Synechococcus elongatus PCC 11801: one gene and its partner. The protein of the gene in region 1 interacts with the protein of each later gene in a pairwise test. Links are inferred from orthologs where the notes say so. Each region holds a gene or a part of one and is shown on either strand. Other genes may lie near its edges.

Evidence for each region.
Region 2: the proteins of DOP62_RS00975 (region 1) and DOP62_RS07340 interact in binary tests that used the Escherichia coli proteins (3 or more experiments, as listed by UniProt). The link is inferred for Synechococcus elongatus PCC 11801 from one-to-one orthologs.

What each region holds. Positions count from the first base shown.
Region 1 is NZ_CP030139.2:189,208-197,744, forward strand. What follows is about bases 1,871-4,819. They hold DOP62_RS00975 (sulfate/molybdate ABC transporter ATP-binding protein), read right to left. Parts: upstream 3,879-4,819; coding sequence 2,862-3,878; downstream 1,871-2,861. Other genes in these bases: DOP62_RS00965 (hypothetical protein), read right to left, coding at 1,871-2,194; psb28 (photosystem II reaction center protein Psb28), read left to right, coding at 2,378-2,716; DOP62_RS00980 (sulfate ABC transporter substrate-binding protein), read left to right, coding at 4,099-4,819. In the rest of the region: DOP62_RS00960 (sensor domain-containing diguanylate cyclase), read right to left, coding at 1-1,449; more of DOP62_RS00965, read right to left, coding at 1,688-1,870; more of DOP62_RS00980, read left to right, coding at 4,820-5,151; sulfate ABC transporter permease subunit CysT, read left to right, coding at 5,221-6,057; DOP62_RS00990 (NIL domain-containing protein), read left to right, coding at 6,082-6,327; DOP62_RS00995 (Crp/Fnr family transcriptional regulator), read left to right, coding at 6,355-6,975; sulfate ABC transporter permease subunit CysW, read left to right, coding at 7,016-7,876; DOP62_RS01005 (sulfate ABC transporter substrate-binding protein), read left to right, coding at 8,009-8,537. UniProt on the Escherichia coli protein: Part of the ABC transporter complex CysAWTP involved in sulfate/thiosulfate import. Responsible for energy coupling to the transport system.
Region 2 is NZ_CP030139.2:1,521,661-1,530,213, forward strand. The notes cover bases 1,957-4,921. They hold DOP62_RS07340 (glutamate-5-semialdehyde dehydrogenase), read right to left. Parts: upstream 4,105-4,921; coding sequence 2,809-4,104; downstream 1,957-2,808. Other genes in these bases: DOP62_RS07335 (extracellular solute-binding protein), read left to right, coding at 1,957-2,798; DOP62_RS07345 (DUF5666 domain-containing protein), read right to left, coding at 4,243-4,503; DOP62_RS07350 (helix-turn-helix domain-containing protein), read left to right, coding at 4,694-4,921. Also shown: DOP62_RS07320 (DUF2232 domain-containing protein), read left to right, coding at 1-250; nicotinate mononucleotide-dependent phosphoribosyltransferase CobT, read left to right, coding at 240-1,385; DOP62_RS07330 (hypothetical protein), read right to left, coding at 1,354-1,608; more of DOP62_RS07335, read left to right, coding at 1,734-1,956; more of DOP62_RS07350, read left to right, coding at 4,922-4,969; hisS (histidine--tRNA ligase), read left to right, coding at 5,083-6,390; DOP62_RS07360 (hypothetical protein), read left to right, coding at 6,428-7,822; divalent-cation tolerance protein CutA, read left to right, coding at 7,832-8,173; DOP62_RS07370 (hypothetical protein), read left to right, coding at 8,378-8,553. UniProt on the Escherichia coli protein: Catalyzes the NADPH-dependent reduction of L-glutamate 5-phosphate into L-glutamate 5-semialdehyde and phosphate. The product spontaneously undergoes cyclization to form 1-pyrroline-5-carboxylate.

The DNA of each region.
Region 1 (8,537 bases):
CGCTACCCGGAACAATTGCTCAGGCGTGTGTTGGGGCTGTGGAATGACGGAGCCAATGCCGAAGCTGAGGGTTGGCAAGACGGGTAATTGAGTAGTGTCACTTTGAGCCAAACGCTCTTGCAGCTTCGTCACCACAGCGATCGCGCCGTCGGTATCCGTATTGGGCAAGAGCACCACAAACTCTTCACCGCCAAACCGAGCAATAAAGTCCTGCTGCTGACGGATGCCAGTCTTGAGCGTCTGAGCTACATGCTTGAGACAGCGATCGCCCTGCTCATAGCCAAAGCGATCGTTGACGGTTTTGAAGAGATCGATATCCGCCACAATCAACGACAGCCATTGCTGGTGCAACAGGGCGGTTTGCCACAGCTCCGCAAAGGTTTCATCAAAAGCGCGACGGTTAGGAATTTGGGTCAGCGGATCGGTATAGGCCAACTGATGCAGCTCAAGGTTGGCCGCTTGCACCGATCGATAGAGCTGAGCCTGCTCAATGGCTAACCCCAACTGCACTGCCACTGATTCCAGCAAATCGATCTCATCGCTGGTCCAAGCATGACGACTGCTGTAGTGCGCTAAGGCAATTAAGCCATTGGCACGATCTTGGACCGAGGTTCGCACCAACAGCAGTGATTGGGGCGACTGTACTGCGGGAGCCTTCTCTGCTGGGTACTGATCAAACGCGATCGCCTGATCCTGCTGCAGCGCTTTCTCAGCGAGAGTGTCTGGCAAGTGCCACTGAATAGGGTGATGAATGTGCTCAGGCCGGACGTAATGCGACATCGAGCAAAGGGCAACTGCCTCTGTGCAAAGACTGATGGAGCAGTGATCGATTTCCAAAGTCTCTCCCAGTTCTTGAGCGGCTAATTGGCAAATCTGATCGAGATCGAGACTACTGCGCACCAAATTACCCAGTCGTCGTTTGAAGCGAGCCAAAGTCCAGCGATGGTCTGCAAGATACAGGGCACGACGCAGCTCCAGCTCCCGAATCACTTGATGGCTCAAGGTTCGTAGCGCCAGTTGTTGGAGATCCGTCAGATGACGGGGTCGGCGATCGATCACGCAGAGCGTCCCAAGGATCTGCTGGTCATCGGTGACCAGAGGAGAACCCGCATAGAAGCGCACATAGGGTTCCTCAGTGACAAAGGGGTTATCGGCAAAGCGCGGATCGGCTTGGGCATCCTCCACGATGAAGAGGCTGTCTTGATGGATGGCATGGCCACAAAATGAGGTCGATCGCGGCCCTGACTCGGCCTCAATGCCCACTTTTGACTTAAACCACTGGCGATCGCTGTCCACCAAACTGATCAACGCGATCGGTACGTCACAAATGGCGGCAATCAGCTGGGTCAGCTCATCAAAATACTGCTCGGGCGGTGTATCCAGAATGCTGTAGCGATAGAGCGCGGCCAGCCGCTGCTCTTCAAAACGGGTGGGAATGCACTGCAGCATGAGAGGTGCTCGCCGGTTGCCAAGGGCGGGAGGGCTTCATTCAGGCAAGACAGACACTCGGGGTGATCCGGCCGCCTCATTTCAACCCTGAATTGAGCCTAGTTTCACCATCATCCTAGCGACGGTCAGGAAAGACACTTGCCTCTCTAGTTACCGACAGTGCAATCCGTTTGTGACTAACCCTGCATCCTGCGCTGAAAGGCACGGTTTGCTGGAACCGTAGTGTCACGCAGGGAGATTAGGGCAGGACTTCCAAGGTCGTCGCTAAACCCAGACTGCTGAGGGACTGTTGGAGCTGATCAGCCCGTTGGCGATCGCGAAAAATACCGGCTTGCATGCGACCCTGTCCATCGGCAAAGGCGTCGGGGACTAAGCTCGCCAAACTCTGTTGCTCAGCGCTGTTGCGCACTTGTACGAGTAGGCGATAGCGCGGACCCGATGGTGCATTCAAGCCCTGCGGGGGCGGGGGCGGGTCGCCGCTGGCAGGGTTAAACGAGCGATCGCTGAGGACGAAGCGCGGTACGCCCGGATCCTCCGGTCGACTTGTGGGGATTGGCATACTGGGCACCGCTAAGCGATCGCGGGATCCCTCAGGAACAACGAAAGGGGGCGCAGCCTCAAGCGGCTGGAGGGCACGGATCGGAGGCGGAGGTTGATCGAGCCAGGCCGCATTGGGTTGGGCCCAGCCTGGTGCTGCTGGCAGGCTGAGGAGGGCAAGGGAGAAGAGCCAACCTGGAATTCGCATCACTCAATCAACAGGGGCACTTTAAGCTACCGCATTCTGTAGACGTGACAAGCAGGCCGAGGTTTCATGTCGTAACAGACTGTCAGATCAGGTATGGCCAGATTCAGGTATGGCGCTCCTCTGCGGGGATCCTTGGGATCGGCCTTGTATGATGAAGGAACCGTTCTGACACCTCCGACTTCTATGCCCGCTGCGATCCAATTCACGCGAGGAATTGACGAGCCCGTCGTTCCTGATGTCCGTCTGACGCGATCGCGCGATGGTCAAAGCGGCACCGCTACCTTTTACTTTGATGAACCGCAGGCCCTCGTTGGTGAGGTTCGCCAAGACATCACAGGGATGTATTTGCTGGATGATGAAGGCGAACTGGCAACGCGGGAAGTCAAAGCCAAGTTTATCAATGGTCAGCCGGCAGGTCTTGAAGCGGTCTATCTAATGCGCAGCCCTGACGAGTGGGATCGCTTCATGCGCTTTATGCAGCGCTACGCAGAAGCCAACGGTTTGGGCTTCACCCAAGCATAGCCATCATCTGATGGCTGCCTTGCCCTGCTGATGAAACAACGGGTGGATGATCACATGATCGTCCACCCGTGCTTTTTGATTGAGTGTTTGTTCCTCGCGATCGCAGATCGACAAGCTCGTTGGGCGATCGCTTTTGATCTCAGTCCTAAATCGAGTAATTGAGCGGGAAAGATCGCGCCTGTTTAGGCCGCACAAAGACCTGTTGATCCGGCTCTAGTTGCAGATCCCGATAGCGATCGCGGGGAAGGTGGGCCACCAGCACCTGTCCATCCTGCAGACGAACTTCGGCTTGGACCTCCCAGCCCAAGTGGACAATGCGATCAATCCGTGCAGGCACTGTCTCGGGAATCGGGTCGATCGCGATCTCAATATCGTGGGGTCGCAGGAAGACTTCGGGATGCGGTGTATCTAGGCCACCGGCTTGGAAGATATGGGAACTGTTGGGCAAGACGTTGACCGGCCCAATAAAGCTCATCACAAACGGGGTGGCGGGGTTGTCGTAGATCTCGGCTGGCGATCCGACCTGCTCGACCTTGCCGTGGTTCATCACCACAATGCTATCGGCCACTTCCATCGCTTCTTCTTGGTCGTGGGTGACAAACACCGTCGTTACATGCACTTCGTCATGCAGCTTGCGCAGCCAGCTCCGCAGATCCTTACGAACCTTGGCATCCAAGGCACCAAACGGCTCATCCAAGAGCAACACTTGGGGCTGAACCGCCAAGGCTCGCGCCAAGGCCACCCGTTGCCGCTGCCCCCCCGACAACTGCGAGGGATAGCGATCGCCCAACCCAGTCAGCTGCACCAGTTCCAACAATTCCTCGACTCGGGCGCGGACTTTCTCCTTGGACTGTTTGCGGAGTTCTAGGCCAAAGGCAATATTTTTGCGAACGGTCAAATGCTTAAACAGCGCGTAGTGCTGGAAAACAAAGCCAATCTGGCGATCGCGCACCGATTGATCGGTGGCATCACGCCCCGTTAGGAAAATGCGACCACTATCGGGCTGCTCTAAGCCGGCAATCAACCGCAGCAAGGTGGACTTTCCTGACCCCGATGGTCCCAGCAAGGCAACCAGGCTGCCGGTTTCCACCGTCAAATCCACATCCTTGACGGCTTGAAAGTTCCCAAACTGCTTATTGACCTGACTGACTTGGATACCCACAGCTTTATCCTTCGGCACGCGCAACGCGGACTGGCAACGAGAAATCTCCGGTTTCTACAAGGAAAATCAGGAGAATTTAGTTGCACTGTATGTCTGGCATGATACACTGCGCACAGTGAAAAATCTACGGTATCCCCGAAAAAATACCGGAGATTGCTTCCTCAAATGTATTCTTGCTCCCTGTTTCGGCTGATTGCCAGCCCCATTTCTCTAAGAACCCATGAAGACTGCTTGGACTCGCCGCTCCTTCCTCCAATCTGCTGCACTGGCGACAGCCACCGTGCTCACCATCGCAGCCTGCGGCGGCAACAATCAATCCTCTTCGGGGGGTGGCAGCCAACCTGTGGAAGTCACGCTGGTTTCCTATGCAGTGACTCAAGCTGCCTACGAGCAAATCATTCCTAAGTTCGCTGCGCAGTGGAAAGAAAAAACGGGCCAGGAAGTACGCTTCAACCAGAGCTACGGCGGCTCTGGCTCTCAAACCCGTGCTGTGATTGATGGGCTCGAGGCTGACGTTGTTGCGCTGGCTTTGGAATCTGACATCAATCAGATCGAAAAGGCAGGGCTCATCAAGTCTGGCTGGCAGCAACGAGTTCCCAACAACGGAATCATCACCAATTCCGTTGTGGCCTTGGTGACCCAAGAAGGTAATCCCAAGGGCATTAAAGACTGGTCTGATTTGATTAAGCCCGATGTGCGTATCGTGACAGCGAATCCGAAAACGTCTGGTGGTGCTCGCTGGAATTTCCTCGGTGCTTGGGGCTCAGTGACCCAAACTGGTGGAACACCAGAGAAAGCGCTGGAATTCACGACAGCTCTTTATAAAAATGTGCCGATTTTGGCCAAAGATGCACGGGAATCGACTGACGTCTTCACTAAAGGCCAAGCCGACGTTTTGCTTAACTATGAAAACGAGCTGATTCTGGCTCAACAGAAAGGCCAGCAAGTCGATTACGCAATTCCATCGGTCAATATCAATATCGAGGGCCCGGTAGCTGTCGTCGATACCTATGTCGACAAACGTGGTACCCGCGAAGTCAGTGAAGCCTTTGTGCAGTTCCTGTTCACCCCCGAAGCCCAAGCCGAGTTTGCCAAGGTTGGTTTTCGTCCTGCTGTTCCTGAGGGTGTTGACCCTAAGCTACTGGAAGCATTTCCGAAGATTCAAACCTGGTTTACCGTCGCGGATTTGGGCGGTTGGGCCAAGGTTCAACCGGAGTTCTTTGGTGACGGCGGCATCTTTGACAAAGTGCAACAGGCGGTCGCAGGTCGCTAGGGTTTCGGCCCTGCTCCGATCGCTTGGCTAGCGCCGTACTATTACTCTTCTGTTTGTTAGCGTCGCCTCATGTCCCTGCGTCTTCCCTCTCTTTCTCTGGCTTGGCTGACTCGTCTGAGTTGGTCTTGGCGGTTTACGTGGGTGTATCTCACCCTGATTTTGTTCGTGCCGGTCATTGCCTTATTCCTCAAGGCAGCTTCCCTGCCGATCGGGAGAATTTGGGAATTGGCGACGCAGCCCATTGCCCTTGCGGCCTACCAAGTGACCTTTGGTCTGTCTTTGGCTGCAGCAGCGCTGAATGGCGTGTTTGGGGTGATCATCGCTTGGGTTCTTACCCGCTATGACTTCCCGGGTAAAAAGCTCTTCGATAGCTTTATCGATCTCCCTTTTGCCCTGCCGACGGCGGTGGCAGGCCTCACCCTAGCCACGGTCTACAGCAGTGAGGGCTGGATTGGGCAGTTCTTTGAACCCTTTGGCGTTCAAATTGCCTTCACGCGCTGGGGCGTTCTCTTGGCAATGGTCTTCATCTCCTTACCCTTTGTGGTGCGGACGGTGGAGCCCTTGCTGCTGGAATTGGAAGTCGAAGCAGAAGAGGCAGCGGCATCCCTGGGCGCCAGCCCTGCCCAAACCTTCTGGCGCGTCATTCTGCCGCCGATCCTGCCCGGGGTCCTGGCTGGGGTTGCCCAAGGCTTCTCGCGCGCTGTCGGTGAGTTTGGATCGGTGGTCATTATTTCGGGCAACCTGCCGTTTGACGACTTGATTGCTCCAGTTCTCATTTTCGAACGGCTAGAACAGTACGACTACGCAGGTGCGACGGTGATTGGCTCTGTCCTGCTGCTGTTTTCACTCGTGATTTTGTTTGTGATTAATGCGCTCCAAAACTGGAGCAGCCGCTACAACGGCTAACCCAACCGTGCGGAGGGTCTCGCGATGGCAACGCTACGAGTTCGACTGCAAGTCCCAAAGAAATATCGCGATCAGCCGTTGATGGGAGATGTGCTGGCGAGTTGTCAACTGCAATTCAACATTCTCGCGGCTCATTTAGGGCCGAACCGTGAGGAAGACGGCTGGTTTGACGTGCTGCTCACGGGGACTCCCGAGGATATTACCGCTGCACTTGCGGTCCTACGCGATCGCGAGGTGGAGCTTTGGTCGGATCCCGAAGACGAATTTTAAGGCTTGCCGTTTTGCAGGAGAGATCCCATGTCTAACAAACAGACCGCAACCCTACTGCCGCCCGTGACTGCGGCGATCGCTACACCCCCGCGTTTGCTGATTGGCCGGCGGGGCATGGTGCCCACGGGGGCCGATACGATTTGGAAGATTCAGTCGGGCCTGGTGCGATCCTCGACTTGGGGCGAAGAGGGCGACATGATTAGCCTGGGGCTGTGGGGACCAGGTGATCTGATTGGTCGTCCTCTCAGCTGCTTGGATCCTTATGAATTGGAGTGCTTGACAGCCGTTGAAGTAGTGGCTGTGACAGATCCTGCGCTGGAGTCCCACGAGTCTTTAGTCCGAAGTTTGCGCTATACCGAGCAACTGCTCAGCATTACGCGCCTCCGGCGAGCCGAGGCGAAACTTGCCAATTTGCTGAGCTGGATTGGGGAGCGATTTGGTCACCCCAGCGCCAATGGCTGGGAGATTGATCTGCGGCGGATCCCACTGACCCATCAAGTAATTGCGGAGCTATCGGGGTCTACCCGCGTCACAACGACCCGTCTCTTGGGAGAATTTCGTCAGGCTGGGCGGATTAGCCGTCGCGATCGCGCCTTGATTGTGCGCTACCCCGAGGCGCTCTATCCACCGGCACGGCTCTCGGCCTAGATCGGCTTTCTGTTTCCTGTCTTCTGTTCTGGCTACACCCATGGTTGCTTTCGTCAAAGCCCGTCGCCAAATTGCCGGTGCCAAGGAGTCGAAATCGCTCCTGCCCCTGGTGTTGATTGGCTTATCTCTGTTCTACGTCGGTTTGATCATCATCATTCCGGCGGCTAATGTGGCCGTTCAAGCCTTTAGTGAAGGACTGAGTGGCTTCATCAAAAACTTGGGCGATCGCAACCTACAAGAGGCGATTCGACTCACCCTGTTGATGGGGGTGATCAGCGTTCCCCTCAACACCTTGTTTGGTCTTGCTGCTGCTTTTGCGATCGCCCGCAAGCAGTTTCCGGGCAAGTCCCTCCTGCTGAGCGTGATCGACCTGCCGTTTTCGATCTCGCCAGTGGTTGCTGGTCTGATGATTGTCTTGCTCTATGGCCGAAATGGCTGGCTAGGACCCTTCTTGGAAAGCAACAACATCAAAATTATTTTTGCTTGGCCGGGGATGGCTTTAGCCACAATCTTCGTCTCCATGCCCTTCGTTGCGCGGGAAGTGATTCCGAACCTCGAAGAGATTGGCACGGATGCAGAAGAAGCAGCGAGTACCCTCGGGGCTAATGGCTGGCAGACGTTTTGGCGGGTCACTTTGCCCAGCATCAAGTGGAGCATGCTCTATGGTGTGGTGCTAACTACGGCGCGGGCCTTGGGTGAATTTGGTGCTGTTTCTGTCGTCTCGGGGAGCATCACGGGTAAAACTCAAACTCTGCCTCTTTTTGTCGAAGAGGCGTACAAACAATACCAGACCACCCTGTCCTACACGGCAGCGTTACTGTTGGGTGGCATCTCCCTCGTAACGTTGGTTTTGAAGGCGATTTTAGAAGCACGCACAGGACGTCAGGGTCGATTGCATTAATCACAAAATTTGTGACTCTCAGCGCGAAGGGATGATTGAGATTTTTCAGTCATCCCATTTCTTTTTTGACTGAATCTTTTTACGGAAATTGTCTTCTGGATTACAAGCCTTTGGATTCACTTTTGAACTAGCTTGCAAGAAGCTTTTACCGAATCAAATACTATGAAAGTAACCCGCCGTGCCGTGCTGGCCTTGGCTGTTTTTGGCAGTCTTGTCGCCTTGCCACAACTGTCTCAATCCAAGGCGGATGCACAGTCGCGTCCTGTAGAACTCACCTTAGTTAGCTATGCTGTCGCCAAGCCAGTCTTTGAAAAGCTGATCCCCGAGTTCCAAAAGGAGTGGAAAGCAAAAACGGGTCAAACCGTGACATTTAAGGAGTCCTACGGAGCTTCGGGGGCGCAAACACGAGCTATTTTGGGTGGTTTAGAAGCTGATATTCTGGCCCAGAATATCACCAGCAATGTCACCCCGCTGGTTGATAAAGGGTTGGTACGCTCCAATTGGAATCAACGCCTGCCGAACAATGCCTCGCCAGCCACAACAGTCATGGGAATTATTGTGCGGCCGGGGAATCCTAAGAAGATTCAAACTTGGGCTGATCTTGCGAGACCGGGTGTCAGTCTTGTATCCCTCAACCCCAAAACTTCCGGGAATGCTCGCT
Region 2 (8,553 bases), 1.3 Mb from region 1 along the record:
GGACATTTGGACCTACCTCACAGCTCAAGTCACGGGCTTCTTAGAGTGGTTGATGGGACTGATGGGCTGGCTGGGCCAGATTCCACTCTCAACCGTGCAAGCGGTGGCCTTGGTAACGATCGCTCTCAGCAGTCTGCTCTACGTCCTTGTTGTGCATGGGGTGGCTTGGGTGCTCTTCCGCCGCTTGGGAACCCCGATTCCTGCCCCACCAGAGTGGTTACAGACCGTCCTTGATCTCGATGCTGCCTGACGCGATCGCTTGCTGGGGGGGTGAAGCCCAACTGAACCCTTGGTTGACTCAAGTTCAGGGGCGATCGCCTTTGTTGGCTGTTCTGCTGGCCTTTACTGAAACGGCACTGATCCCCGGCATTTCAGCAGCGGGCAAAACGCCTCGCGATCGCCGCTACACTGCCCACGCTGATGCTGAGTTTCTCTACAACGGTCCGACTCCGCATCCGCAATACCCATTGCCTCCATTACAGGCAGGCGCATCGCCAGTTCTGATCACGCGAGCCTGCGTGGAGCAGTTGGCCACGCCACTCGTCTTGATCGATGCAGGACTGGTGCAGCCATTGCCAGTTCCAGCCATTCGCCTCGCTAGTCAACCGGCACGCTGCCTCAGTACTGGCCAGGCCTTACCGATCGCAGTCGCAGAACAACTTTTCCAGCAAGGACAGGCCCAAGGGGCGGCGATCGCGGCTCAACATCCCGATCGCTGGTTGGTTCTGGGTGAATGTGTGGTTGGCGGCACCAGCACAGCCCTAGCCCTGCTATTGGCATTGGGCGTGGAAGCAGCCGGCTGCGTCAGTAGCAGCCATCCCACCTGTAACCACACCCAGAAGTTAGCGATTGTTCAACAAGGACTCGCGGTAATTTCCGATCGCACTCAGCGATCGCCCTTGGCACTCGCAGCAGCGATCGCCGATCCGATGTTGATTGCGGCAGCGGGATTGGCCATGGCGGCTAGTCAAACGATGCCGATTCTGTTGGCGGGTGGCACTCAAATGCTGGCAGCCTACGCACTGATGGCCGCGATCGCTCGCACTGGCGTGGCATGGCAACCGGATCGGATTGCCGTCGGGACGACCCGTTGGGTAATGGCTGATCGCAGTGCCCAGGTGGCTCAATTAGGGCCCGCGATCGCTGCACAACTGGGCTCAGAACCATTGCTGCTATCCACACAGCTGGATTTCAGCCAATCGCGCCATGCGCAATTGCGCGTCTACGAGCAGGGCTTTGTTAAAGAAGGGGTTGCTGCGGGAGGCATGGCGATCGCCGCCAGTTTGACCTGCGGTGCCACTGTCGAAACCCTACGAGCATGGGTGGATGATTTGGGCGATCGCGCGATCGCAGCTAGCGGTATTGCAAGTGCGGCGACTGATTGAGGACTTGTTCTTCCAAGGCAGCAATCCGGCCATAGGCGGCTGTGAGCTGGGCATGCAGCCGTTGAACTTGCAGATCGGCCTCTGCAGTGGACTCTGGCGTTGCAACTGCGACTGAGAAGGCGGGCTGCTGCTGAAGCACATATTGATGCAGCTCACACAAGACCAACCACTGGCGATCGAGTTGAGCTTGGAGTTCGCGAATTTGAGATTCCAGGTCGGTCATATGGGCAGGGGCAATGGCACTTCGGCCATCTTAAAAATCGGAATCAAGGCAGGCAGCGTTGATCCCAAAGACTTAACTTTCGGGGGCGCTGTAGCATGACCGAGGGATTTGCCTGAGCCGATCGGATGTTTTTGAGTCGTCGCCGTTTTCTGCAAGCGAGTGCGGGGTTGCCAGCGCTGGCACTGACTGGCTGCCGCTCGGCTGACTTGCAGTTGGCACTGCCAGGCAACACAATTCCCGCGCCGATTCTGCGGCGATTTCAAGATCGCACTCGTCTGACAGTGCAGCTCGATCGCTGGTCTGGCTTGGCGGAGAGTAGCCGTCGCTTGCTGAACGATGACCCCACGCAACTGCCGAATCTGGTCGGCATTGGGGATGGCTGGCTGCAACAAGCGATCGCCTCAGGACGACTCGCACCTTTCAACCCCAATCACTGGCGGCATTGGACGGCTCTCCCCCAACGCTGGCGACAACAACTTCGCCGCGATCGCCAGGGTTTTCTCAGTGATGCAGGTGAGATTTGGGCAGCGCCCTACCGCTGGGGCACAACGATGATTGCCTTTCGCCGCGATCGCCTGACCAGTCCGCTCCAAGACTGGACCGATCTCTGGCGTCCAGAGCTGCGAGGGCAACTGATTCTGCCGGACGATCCGCGAGAGGTGATTGGTCTCACCTTGAAGCGCTTGGGCTGGAGCTACAACCAACCCAACTTGGCTGAGATTCCCGACCTTGAGCCGCTGTTGAAGTCACTCCACCAACAGGTCAAGCTCTACAGTTCTCGGAATTATTTACAGCCACTGCTGCTGGGTGATGCCTTAGCTGCCGTGGGCTGGTCGGCAGATATTTTGGCAGCACTGCGCCGTGACTCTCGCCTGTCTGCAGTGGTGCCACGATCCGGGACGTCCATTTGGCTTGATCTCTGGGTACAACCACAGAAACGGGTGAGTGAAGCCTTGAGCGATCGCTGGATTGACTTTGGTTGGTCGCCCGCGATCGCCCCACAATTTGCAGCCCTTGGGCTGGCAGCTTCACCGGCTGTGTTGACTGCTGCAGCCATTGCCCCAGCCAAGGCAGCCCCCCTCCAGATCCCGCCAAAGGCCATCTTGGAGAAAAGTGAGCTGATCTTGCCCCTACCGGAAACAGTGCGCGATCGCTATCTCGAACTTTGGCAAACGATTCGCCGAGCTTGAAGCAGCCTGATCAGCGATCGCGATGCAGGAATGGTTTCGCCTGAGCACCGCTGTAGGTGGCGGCAATTTGCCCATCGCCGCTGAGGACGTACTTGTAGGTCACCAGTCCTTCCAGACCAACGGGACCACGGGGCGGTAGTTTTTGGGTACTGATCCCCACTTCCGCACCGAAGCCATAGCGGAAGCCATCGGCAAAGCGGGTCGAGCAGTTGTGATAGACGCCGGCACTATCGACTTGGCTAAGAAACTGCGTGGCAGCAGCGGGATCTTCCGTAGCGATCGCATCGGTATGACCGGAGCCGTATTCATTGATGTGGGCGATCGCGGCTTCAAGGGTCGGCACAATCCGCACGGCCAGAATCAGGTCGCTGTATTCAGTGCGCCAATCTTCTTCCGTCGCGGCTGCCATCGGCACGATCGCCTGAGCCGCTGCATCCCCGCGCAAACTGACACCTTTTGCTTGTAGTGCTTCCGCGACTACTGGCAGAAAACTGGGTGCGATCGCCTCGTGAATCAACAGCGTCTCGATCGCGTTGCAGGCCGCCGGATATTGGGTCTTGGCATCAACGGCAATCGTCACGGTTTTATCAATCGCAGCCGCCTGATCGACGTAAAGATGGCAGATACCGTCAGCGTGACCAATCACCGGAATTCGGGTGTTGTCCTGCACAAAGCGAACAAAGCTATTGGAGCCACGCGGAATGATCAAATCGACATAGCGATCGAGCTTGAGCAGCGCCAGCGTTTCTTCGCGGCTAGTCAGCAAGCGAATTGCATCAACCGGGGCTTGTTGTTCAGCCAGCGCCTGGGCGATCGCCGCCACGATCGCTTGGCAAGACCGAATCGCTTCGCGGCCGCCCTTGAGGATCGCGCCATTACCCGACTTGATCGCGAGTGAAGCAATCTGGATCACCGCATCGGGACGGGCTTCGAAGATAACGCCCAACACGCCCACCGGACAGGTCAGCCGCTGCAGGATCAGACCTTCATCCAACTCGCGATCGATCTGGATCTGACCCAGCGGGTCTGGCAGTTTAGCGAGATCGCGGACACCGGCGATCGCCGCCGCTAGTTTGTCGGCATCCAATTTCAAACGGGCATAGAGTGCCGGTGCAATGCCCTCTGCGATCGCCGCTTCGCAGTCCGCCTGATTGGCCGCCAGAATCGTTTCTGCTTCCGCCATCAGTTTGGAAGCGATCGCCTCCAGCAAAGCTTGCCGTGCGGGGCCACTCCACTGCGCGAGCTGACGCGCCGCGGCACGAGTGGCTTGGGCTTGAACTTCAAGATCGGCAGACAGAGTAGCCACAGCAAATTAGGGACGGGCAACAAAAAACTGAAGGAGGGCTTTTAGGTGATCGGAATTAACCCCAGCCTGATCCTTGCTCCAGCCTATCTGGAAACTTCGCCGGACTTCAAACCGCGATCGCTATCCCCAACGCTGGATCTAGCGACACTTCGACAGAGGTTCCACTTCGATTTCTTCGACGCGACCGTTGTCAAAGTCGACTTCCACACAAGTGCCGACAACAAGATTTCCTTCCAACTCCGTCTGGTCAGTCACGGTCACGGCGCGATCGCCAATCGTCCAAGTTCCGACTGTCCCACTGGGGCGCTGCTGAATAATGCCGTAGAAGTCCTCCTTGGCTTGGGCAGGTAAGGACAGCAAACTTAGGCTGGCGATCGCCAGCCACAATAGCGGTTTCATGGGTCGCGCACCGACGAGGAGTTTTGACAAGTCCAGTATCGATCGCACCTGATCGACGCTAGTTCCTAGTACTGAAGGTGCGATGCAATCGCCAATTCCATAGAGAAGACGCGTCAACAAGCGCTGACATCGCAAATCATCAGCCTAGAATAAGGGGGCTAAGTACAAATACCTGAGGTCGGCAGTCGCTATGACGGCAAGTGGTGAATTTCCCGTCAACAGTGCGCTTTCTGAGCGTGAGCTCCAGATCGTAGATCTCGTGGCGGCTGGGCTGACGAATCAGGAAATTGCCACCCAGCTCGATATCAGCAAGCGAACGGTAGACAACCACATCAGCAACATCCTCACCAAAACTGGCACGGACAACCGAGTCGCCTTGGTCCGTTGGGCCTTGCAGTGGGGCAAGGTCTGCCTCGATCAAGTCAACTGCTGCGTCCTGCCCAATCGCGATGCGGCGGCTTCCTAAGCTGCGATCGCTCCATCCTTATCCTGATTTTGACTTCCGAGACGTTCCCTTTTCAGACCATGCTGGAAAGGGTTCCTCTTTGGAACGCGCCCCCACCCGATTTCCCAAGAACGATGGCTAGCTTGCAAGCGCTGCGCGGCACCCGCGACATTTTGCCCTCCGAAAGTCAGATTTGGCAGTGGCTAGAGCAAACCGCCCGCCAGATTTTGAGCCAAGCGGCAGTGCAAGAAATTCGCACGCCCATCTTTGAACAGACATCCTTGTTTGAGCGCGGCATCGGCGAAGCCACGGATGTCGTCGGCAAGGAAATGTATAGTTTCCGCGATCGCGGCGATCGCTCCTTGACCCTGCGGCCGGAAGGTACGGCGGGCACGGTGCGGGCTTACATCGAGCATGGTCTGGCCAGCCAAGGTGGCGTGCAGCGGCTGTGGTATTGCGGTCCGATGTTCCGCTACGAACGTCCGCAAGCTGGTCGTCAACGCCAGTTTCATCAACTGGGCTTGGAACTACTGGGTACAGCTGATGCGCGGGCTGATGCCGAAGCGATAGCCTTGGCGACACAAATCCTGCAAGCCTTGGGACTGAAAAACCTGCGGCTTGATCTCAACTCCGTGGGTGATGCCAGCGATCGCGCGACTTATCGCCAAGCGTTAGTTGATTACTTGACGCCCTACGCGGCAGATCTCGATCCGGACTCCCGCGATCGCCTTGAGCGCAACCCACTGCGGATTCTCGACAGCAAAGACGAACGGACACAGGCGATCGTGGCGGATGCGCCCAGCCTGCAGCAATATCTCAGCGAGCGATCGCGGCAGTTGTTTGAGCAGGTGCAGCAACTCCTGACGAATTTAGGGATTGACTATCGGCTGGAACCCAAGCTGGTGCGGGGCTTGGACTACTACACCCACACAGCTTTTGAAATCATTTCCTCTGATCTGGGAGCACAGGCGACAGTCTGTGGCGGTGGTCGCTACGACGGCTTGGTATCACAACTCGGTGGCCCCGAAACCCCTGCGGTTGGCTGGGCGATGGGGCTGGAACGCCTGATCCTGCTGCTGCAACAAAATCAAAAAGTACCGCCGACGAGCTTGGATTTCTACCTCGTGTCGCGGGGAGCGATCGCGGAAGCTCAGGCATTAGTTCTGGCACAGCGACTGCGGCTGGCAGGCTTTAGCGTCGAACTCGACCTTAGCGGCAGTGCCTTTGGCAAGCAGTTCAAACGGGCGGATCGCAGTGGCGCGATCGCTTGCTTGGTTTTGGGGGATGCGGAAGCGGAACAGGGTCAAGTCAACCTCAAATGGTTGCAGTCAGGCGAGCAACAAGTCGTGAACCAAGCAGAACTCTGGAACGATCCAGAAACGTGGCGATCGTGCCTCCAAGCTGCTCGAGCAGTATCGCCGGTTGAGGTCGCGCCCTTATGATGAACGGCAAGCAGGCTGCAGGCTTTGAGCGATCGGCATGGCAGAAGAGCAATGGATATTGCAGCAAGAAGGGGATGATTACCCACTCACGCTGGATTCTGCTGAGTTAGAAATCCTCGAAGGGCGCTATCGGCTTGATCGGCAAGGACTGGAATCCGATCAAATTGTGTCGATTCGCATCGTCTATGTTGATCTAGAAGCCGATCCGCCGCAACGGCGGGTCTATCGTCAGGAACGCGACACCGACGACCAAGGTTGCGTCTGGATTTTTCCCTACACCTACCTCAAGCCGGGCCTCTGGGAGATTCACTGCGGTACTTGCACAGTCAGTTTGCGTGTCTTGCAGCGGGAATCAGGTGCGTTGGAAGCGGACCCTGACTGGCTACAGCCCGAATCTGAAACACCCCAGCTCCGGATTTTGCTGCGTCAAGAACGCCTGTTGCTGCAACCGGGAGAACTGCTGACCCTGAGCGGTGAGGTGCAGGTGATTCCAGCGCTTCCCCAGCGCCATTGGCCCACCCAAGCGGAACTACTGATCACCTTGCAAACCGGCGATCGCCCCGATCAAGTCCGTCCCATGGCCCGCGAGGTCTTAGAACTCGCGACGTTCCCACTGGCTTTTAGCCTGCCCCTTCAGCTACCCCACGACTGGACAGATCACGATTGCCAAGGGACGGTGCAACTGACCTGGCAACAGCAACAGGCGATCGCCCAGTTCACAGTGCTTTGTCCAGAACCAATCGCCGCCATCACCGCCCCTGAGCCAGAACCTGAGCCAATCTCGCTGCCGGACCCCCCTCAGCCGGAGGCCAAACAGCGCAGTAGTCCCGATCTCCCTCAATTCGTCAAACCCACAGCGGGCAAACAACCCTCAGTGCCCCCACCAGAATCCGCCCAGCCAGGCCCCGCAACATCTCTGCCACCGCGCTTAAATCTCACGTTTATCAACCGGTTGCGATCGCTGATTGAAACGGTGCAGGAGGAGCGCCAAGCTCAGTCCTTGGTGACGACCCCAACGCCTGCGCTACCCAGCCCTCAGCAAGAACGCCTTGATCCTCGCTTGGCAGAAGCTGAACTCCCGCCGCCGCTACTGCGTCCCAGCACCGCCATCCCTGTGCCCGAGCTGCAACTGATCGCACTCCCACAAGCGACAGCAACCCATTTAGACGTTCAGATTCGTTTGCCCGCTTCCTCACTGCGCCTGGCCGTGAAATTGTGGCTCTACGATGGCCAAACGCGTCGGCGCGCCAGTCCCCTCTGTCTCGTCACTGATTTTCAGTCGAGCGATCGCCAAGCACTCCAGGCGATAACACAGGTGCTCCTGCCCTTGAACCGCAACCTGTTGCAACTGGAAGCGATCGCCTTTGACTTGCTGAGCCAACAGGAGAGCTGCAAAGCGGTATTGCCCCTACGCCTGCCAACGCTGTCCTGAGGAATTGCCATGGCTGAACCCAGTCCACTGGTTGAGACTCCTGATCTGCGCTTACTCCTCACGACGGTAGCCACAGAAGCGGAGGCACAGCAGTTAGCGCAAGCTGCCGTGGAAGCAGGACTTGCTGCCTGCGTCAGCATCACACCGATCCAATCCTGCTATCGCTGGCAAGGGGCGATCGCCCTAGACACGGAACAGCAACTTAGCTTCAAAACCACAGCAGATCGACTCGAAAGCCTGCAGCAATGGCTCCAAGCGCAGCATCCCTATGATCTGCCGGAATGCCTGGTGCTGACACCGATCGCGAGCAGTGCTGCCTACGGTGATTGGCTCCGCTCTAGCCTCTCCTGAACGGGCGATCGATTCTGTTACAGTGAGAGGAATGAGACCTGTTACTTTTGCTACTGTTTCCCCCTCCAGCAGCAGTACCATGCCGCTGTCGAGTGCGGTCCCTCATCCCAGCGAAAGCCAGATTTACGGCCTGCTGTTGTTCCTCCTTGCGCTTTGGTTGTTGCCGATTCGGCCGCAACGTCATCGCAGCTGAGCTTGACTGCCATGCGAGCGATCGCAACTGTCCTGATAGTGGTGTTGGTCATGGCGCTGAGTCCTGCAGAGGTTGAACAGCGCGGCTGGCTACGGGTTTGGCAAGAAGGGAACGCTCAACAGTGGCTCGATCCTCAATCGGTGGTTGAACAAGCTGGCCTGTTGCGTGCGGATAGCGTTTTCTTCCC